One region of the Rhodococcus parequi genome, then DNA from elsewhere that is predicted to be linked to it. Evidence: riboswitches for the same ligand, from Rfam matches in the RefSeq annotation. Region 1 holds a riboswitch; the other holds the start of a gene.
The links. A riboswitch is a leader RNA that binds a small molecule or an ion and turns the genes downstream of it on or off. The one in region 1 is predicted to bind S-adenosylmethionine.
Positions count from the first base shown of each region.

Region 2: another riboswitch for S-adenosylmethionine. It lies ahead of ABEU20_RS14550 (aminotransferase class V-fold PLP-dependent enzyme); the one in region 1 lies ahead of ABEU20_RS15995 (bifunctional o-acetylhomoserine/o-acetylserine sulfhydrylase).

Region 1 is NZ_JBDLNV010000005.1:316,547-319,953, reverse strand. It holds gene ABEU20_RS16005 (MFS transporter) at 1-83, opposite strand, end outside; gene ABEU20_RS16000 (NADP-dependent isocitrate dehydrogenase) at 280-1,497, opposite strand; SAM riboswitch class IV at 1,799-1,914, shown strand; gene ABEU20_RS15995 (bifunctional o-acetylhomoserine/o-acetylserine sulfhydrylase) at 2,057-3,367, shown strand; gene metX (homoserine O-acetyltransferase MetX) at 3,364-3,407, shown strand, end outside.
Region 2 is NZ_JBDLNV010000004.1:598,183-601,589, forward strand. It holds gene ABEU20_RS14550 (aminotransferase class V-fold PLP-dependent enzyme) at 1-1,216, opposite strand, end outside; SAM riboswitch class IV at 1,270-1,384, opposite strand; gene ABEU20_RS14555 (RNA polymerase sigma factor) at 1,456-2,709, opposite strand; gene ABEU20_RS14560 (YciI family protein) at 2,699-3,403, opposite strand.

The DNA of each region.
Region 1 (3,407 bases):
CCATCGGCGATCTGGGGCAGCAGGCCCATCGCGACGAACTCGGTGGTGCCGATGCCGAACCCGCCCATCGCGAGCGCGAGCATCGCGCGGCGGCGACCGGCGGCCGAGAGTTTGTCGGCAACGGGCGTGGAAACAGTGGCCGAGACGGTCAAGAAGTGGAGCCTTCCGAGCTCGATACGAACGGACGCGACACCGAACGGCGACGTCCGACGGTAGCGGGGAAACGGAAACGGGACGTTCCCACGAAGGGAACGCCCCGTTTCGGCGAGGGTTACGCGATTATGCGCGGGCCTTCTGCAGGTTCTCGTCGAGGGTCGCGAGGAACTCCTCGGTGGTCTGCCAGGCCTGGTCCGGACCGACCAGCAGTGCGAGGTCCTTGGTCATCTGGCCGTTCTCGACGGTCTTGATGACGACGTCCTCGAGCTGCTGAGCGAAGTCGATCAGCTCCGGGGTGTTGTCCAGCTTGCCGCGGTGCTCGAGGCCACGGGTCCAGGCGAAGATCGACGCGATCGGGTTGGTCGACGTCGGCTTGCCCTGCTGGTGCTGACGGAAGTGGCGCGTGACGGTGCCGTGTGCGGCCTCCGCCTCGACCGTGCGTCCGTCCGGCGTCATCAGCACGGAGGTCATGAGGCCCAGCGAGCCGTAGCCCTGCGCAACGGTGTCGGACTGGACGTCACCGTCGTAGTTCTTGCAGGCCCAGACGTAGCCACCCTCCCACTTGAGCGAGGATGCGACCATGTCGTCGATGAGGCGGTGCTCGTAGTGCAGGCCCGCGGCGTCGAACTCGGCCTTGAACTCGGTCTCGTAGATGTTCTGGAACTCGTCCTTGAACATGCCGTCGTAGGCCTTGAGGATGGTGTTCTTCGTGGAGAGGTACACCGGGTAGTTCTGCTGCAGGCCGTACGCGAGCGAGGCGCGCGCGAAGTCCTGGATGGACTTCTTGTAGTTGTACATACCCATGACCACGCCGCCGTCCTCGGGCAGGCGGCACACCTCGTGCTGGATCGGCTCGGAGCCGTCGTCCGGGGTGTAGGTGATGGTGACGGTGCCGGCGCCGGGAGCCTTGAAGTCGGTGGCGCGGTACTGGTCACCGAAGGCGTGACGGCCGACGATCACGGGCTTGGTCCAACCGGGGACCAGACGCGGGACGTTCGAGATCAGGATGGGGGCGCGGAAGATCGTGCCGCCCAGGATGTTACGGATGGTGCCGTTCGGCGAACGCCACATCTTCTTCAGGCCGAATTCCTCGACCCGCGCCTCGTCCGGGGTGATCGTGGCGCACTTGACGCCGACGCCGTGCTTCTTGATGGCTTCCGCGGCGTCGATGGTGACCTGGTCGTCGGTGGCATCGCGATGCTCGATCCCCAGGTCGTAGTACTCGAGATCGACATCCAGGTACGGATGGATCAGCTTGTCTTTGATGAACTGCCAGATGATGCGCGTCATCTCGTCGCCGTCGAGTTCGACGACCTTGCCTTCGACCTTGATCTTGGACATGGGGGCTTCGCGTCCTCCTAGGAAGTGTCCCTGGTTCCGTTCCCTGGGTACTGGGGGTGCACGGGCCGCTTTGTGGGCGGACCCGCCAACGGTTCAATTATCAAACGTAGACGTTTCGGATCCCCCTCGGCAGGGACGACCCAAACATGACGAGCGTACTGCTATTGATTCGGAGCGCAAGCACGCCCCCTGGGCTCACACACCTACCTACCGGTAACTTTGCGTGTTTCACCACCCCTCGGGTTCGAAGTTCCGCACCCTCCTTCCCGTGTGCCCGTTTCTGCCGCTAAGATCACGGCCAGGTCATGAGTGTCAGCGTCAAGCCCCGGCTCGCTGGCCGGCAACCCTCCAACCGCGGTGGGGTGCCCCGGGTGATGACCAGGTCTTCCGACGCAGGTCGGGAGACAAGCGCGGGTCCGCTGGGACGGACCCACTGACCGGGCCATGCCCCACCGGAGGTTCTTCATGTGTAGTTGTCACGAGTAGCCGGTCCACAGGCGCGCAGACGATGCTGCGCCAACCTCATCTGCAGACTTCACAACCTGGAGTAGAACGACTCATGACCGAAATCACGGACGCAGTCGACCCGACGGCGAACTGGAGCTTCGAGACCAAGCAGGTCCATGCCGGGCAGTCGCCCGACGGAGCCACCAACGCCCGCGCGCTGCCGATCTACCAGACCACGTCGTACACGTTCGACAGTACCGATCACGCCGCGGCGCTGTTCGGCCTGGCCGAGCCGGGCAACATCTACACCCGCATCATGAACCCGACGCAGGACGCCGTCGAGCAGCGCATCGCCGCGCTCGAGGGTGGCGTCGCCGCTCTGCTCCTCGCCTCCGGCCAGGCCGCCGAGACGTTCGCGATCCTCAATCTGGCCGAAGCGGGCGACCACATCGTGTCGAGCCCGCGCCTGTACGGCGGCACGTACAACCTCTTCCACTACTCGCTGCGCAAGCTGGGCATCGAGGTCTCGTTCGTCGAGGATCCCGACGACATCGAGCAGTGGCGCGCCGCGATCCGCCCGAACACCAAGGCGTTCTACGGCGAGTCGATCTCGAACCCGTTGGGCGACATCTTCGACATCCCCGGGATCTCGAAGGTCGCGCACGAGAACGGCATCCCGCTGATCGTCGACAACACCGTCGCGAGCCCGTACCTGATCCGCCCGCTCGAGCACGGCGCCGACATCGTCGTCCACTCGGCCACCAAGTACCTCGGCGGCCACGGCACCGCGGTCGCCGGTGTCATCGTCGACGGCGGCACGTTCGACTGGACGCAGGGCCGGCACACCAACTTCACCACCGCCGACCCCAGCTACCACGGCGTCGTCTACGCGGACCTGGGCGCACCGGCGTTCGCACTCAAGGCCCGCGTGCAGTTGCTGCGCGACCTGGGCGCGGCCATCTCGCCGTTCAACGCCTTCCTCATCTCGCAGGGCATCGAGACGCTGAGCCTGCGGATGGAGCGGCACGTCGCCAACGCGAAGGCCGTCGCCGAGTACCTCGACGCCCGGCCCGAGGTCACGTCGGTCGCGTACGCCGGCCTGCCCTCGTCTCCGTGGCACGAGCGCGCGAAGACGATCGCCCCGCGCGGCACCGGCGCGATCGTCGCGTTCGAACTGGCCGGTGGCGTCGAAGCCGGAAAGAAGTTCGTCAACGCGCTGTCCCTGCACAGCCACGTCGCCAACATCGGTGACGTGCGCTCGCTGGTGATCCACCCGGCGTCGACGACCCACTCGCAGCTCACTCCCGCGGAGCAGCTCGCCTCGGGCGTCACCCCGGGTCTGGTCCGGCTCGCCGTCGGCATCGAGGGCATCGACGACATCCTCGCCGACCTCGACGCCGGCTTCGCGGCGGCAACATCTTGACCGTCAGCTCTGTCCGCAACGCCCGTCCGGCGGGGTTCCC
Region 2 (3,407 bases), on a different contig from region 1:
CACCGGCGACCAGCTGGCGGACGGCGGCGATCAGACGCTCGACGTCGTCGGAGCCGGTGCCCAGGCCGAGGCTCGCACGCACCGCACCGCCGGCGTGGCCGATGCGGTTGAGCAGCGGGTGGGCGCAGAAGCGGCCGTCGCGCACGCCGATGCCGTGCTCGGCCGACAGGAATGCGGCGATCTGACCGGGCTCGTAGCCGTCGATCGTGAAGGTGACGATGCCGACGCTGTCCGGGGCGTCCGACCACAGGCGCAGCAGCTGCACGCCGTCGATCTCGGCGAGACCCTCCGCGAGGCGGGTGGCAAGGACCTGCTCGTGTGCGACGACCTTCTCGAAATCCAACGCGGCCAGCGCATCACATGCGGCGGCGAGGGCCGCGACGCCGAGGACGTTGGGGCTGCCGGCCTCGTGACGGGCCGGGGCCGGGGCCCAGCAGGTCTCGTCGACGGTCACCTCGCGCACGGCGCCTCCGCCGGCGAGGTAGGGCTCGGCCTCGTCGAGCCAGTCGCGGCGGCCGACGAGTACGCCGGCGCCGAACGGCGCGTACAGCTTGTGGCCGGAGAAGGCCAGGTAGTCGACGCCGCTCTCGGTCAGGTTCACGCGGCGGTGCGGGGTGAGCTGCGCGCCGTCGACGAGGATGCGGGCGCCACAGCGGTGCGCGATCTCGGCGAGTTCGGCGATCGGGAGGACCTCGCCGGTGACGTTCGAGGCGCCGGTGACGGCGAGGAGCGCGGCGGGCTTGGCACACAGCTCGGCGACGATCCGGCGGATGGTCTCGGCCACCGTATCGGCGGCCTCGACAACGCGAGAGTTCTTCCACGGCAGGAAGTTCGCGTGATGCTCGATATCGAGAACGACGACGTCACCGGGAACGCAACTGGCGAGGAGGTTGAGCGAATCGGTGGTGTTGCGGGTGAAGACCACGACCTGATCGGCATCGGTGCCGACGAAGCGCTCGACGGAGCCGCGGGCGCTCTCGTAGGCCTCGGTGCTCACTCGCGAGGCGTAGCCGGCACCGCGGTGGACACTCGCGTAGAACGGCAGCAGTTCCTGGACGCGGTCGGTGACCTGCGACAACGCCGGAGCACTCGCCGCGTAGTCGAAGTTCGCATAAACGCAGGTTCCACCCCCGACGAGCGGAACCTGCAAGTCACAGCCGGACACCCGAGCGATCGGGGCGGTGGCACAGGCGTCGGCGGTCAGTACAGCGGTCATCACAAATCCTTCGAGTCCTGGGACTCGTCGGCAGTGGAAGTCGACGCCATCGGAGTCCGCGCTTGCCATGTCCTTGTGGACCATGACCTGGTCGTCACCCGGAGCACCCCACCGCGGTTGGAGGGTTGCCGACCAGCTAGCCGGGGCTTGACGCTGGTACTCGTGACCTGGCAACGAGAATGGCAGAGCCGTCCGCGCGATGTCAACCCACCGTCAACCCTTCGGCCATGAGATGGTCGTCACACTCGGGCGAGCTCCGCGAGGCGTCGCTCGAGGAACAGCCGCGAGGACGCATTGCGGGTCAGCGCGACGGCCCGGCGATACTCGCTCGCCGCCTCCGCGGTGCGCCCCGCCCGCCGCAGCAGATCGGCCCTAACCGCCGCCACGACGTGCCCGATCCGGTCGGCGTCGGAAGTTCCCAACGCGTCGACCGCTCTCAGCCCGGCGTTCGGCCCATCCCGAAAGCTCACCGCCACAGCACGGTTGATGCGAACCGCCGGCGATTCCCGCAGCGCGAGCAGGCGGTCGTAGGCGCGGACGATGCCGGCCCAGTCCGTCTCCGCGAAGGACGGTGCCACCGCGTGCGCGGCCGCGATCGACGCCTCGAGCGCATATCGTCCGCCACCACCGGGCACCGCAATCGTCAAGCACCTCAACCCTTCCGAGATCTGCTCGCGGTCCCACTTCGCCCGATTCTGCTCGTCGAGCGGCACCGCCCGTCCGGTCGCGTCGAGACGGGTGCCACGCCGGCTGTCCTGCAGGCACATCAGCGCCGACAGCGCCCATACCTCGGGTTCTCCCGGTACGAGATCGCACAGCAGACGTCCCAGCCGCAGCGCTTCGTCGCACAGCTCGGCACGGACGGCCGAGTCACCGGACGTAGCCGAATAGCCCTCGGTGAATACGAGATACACGCAGGCGAGCACGGCGGACAGGCGTTCGGGAAACTGCTCGTCGGACGGCAGCCGCAACGGAATTCCCGCGTTCCGGATCTTCGACTTCGCTCGGCTGAGCCGCTGTCCCACAGTGGATTCGGACTGCAGGAAGGCACGCGCGATCTCAGCGGTGCCGAGCCCGCACACGAGGCGCAGCGTCAGCGCCACCTGCGATTCCGCGGACAGTGCCGGATGGCAGCACGTGAAGATCAGCCGCAGTTGGTCGTCCCCGACGGAAGGCACGTCGTCGTCGGCTTCCTCGGGATGCCGGCGGAAGGCGTCCAGCTCACGGTCACCGCGTAGCCGTTCGCGACGCAGCCGGTCGATCGCCCGGTTCCGCGCCACGGTCGTGATCCACGCGCCGGGCTTGCGGGGCACACCGTCGACGGGCCACGTGCGCAGTGCTTCCGTGAACGCGTCCTGCACGGCATCCTCGGCGATCGCGATGTCGCCGACCAGGCCGGCGACGGTGGCCAGTGCGCGGCCGGATTCCTCCCGGAACACGCGCGTCAGGTCCACCGTCACCGGCGCGGCCGTCGCGGGCCGATCAGTCGGCAACGATCTGCCGGAGTTCGACGCACCCCTTGGGGCCGACCGGAATCTGCGCCGCGAGCGCGACGGCCGCGTCCCGGTCGGCCGCGGACAGCACGTAGATGCCGTTCGCGATCTCGTTGGCCTCCGTGAACGGCCCGTCGGTCAGCAGCATCTCCCCGTCACGCAGACGTACGGTCGTCGCCGACGCCGGCGGGAACAGCGCACCGGAACCGGTGATCCGGTCGCCCGCGATCTCGCCGAAACGCTTGTGTTCGGACACCCGCGCCTCCCATTCGGCCGAGCCGGGCTCGTTCGCGGACCCCGACGGTTCGCGCAGCAGCGCGGCCCACCGCGGGTCGGCCGACTCGTCCTTCCCGTTCCAGAACACCATCGGCCACAGTTCCACGTGCCCGGTCGAGACGTCGGGGAGCTGCCGCACGAGACTCAACGCGGCGTCCAGGTCGGCGGCGTCGAACACGTAGTAGCCTCCGACCGCCTCGGCGACCTCCGCGAACGGCCCGTCCGTCACGCTCGCCTGTCCGCCGTCGTGCCGGATCGTCGCGGCCTCCGCGCCCGGATGGAGACCGCCACCGGCGACAGCCTCCTGCGCCTCGGTCCAGAACTCCTGATGCCGCTGCATCGACGCGGCGTGCTCGTCGGTCCCGGGTACCGCCGCGGAGCCGCTCTCCTCGGCGGCGAGCAGTGCCAAGTAGTACATGTCG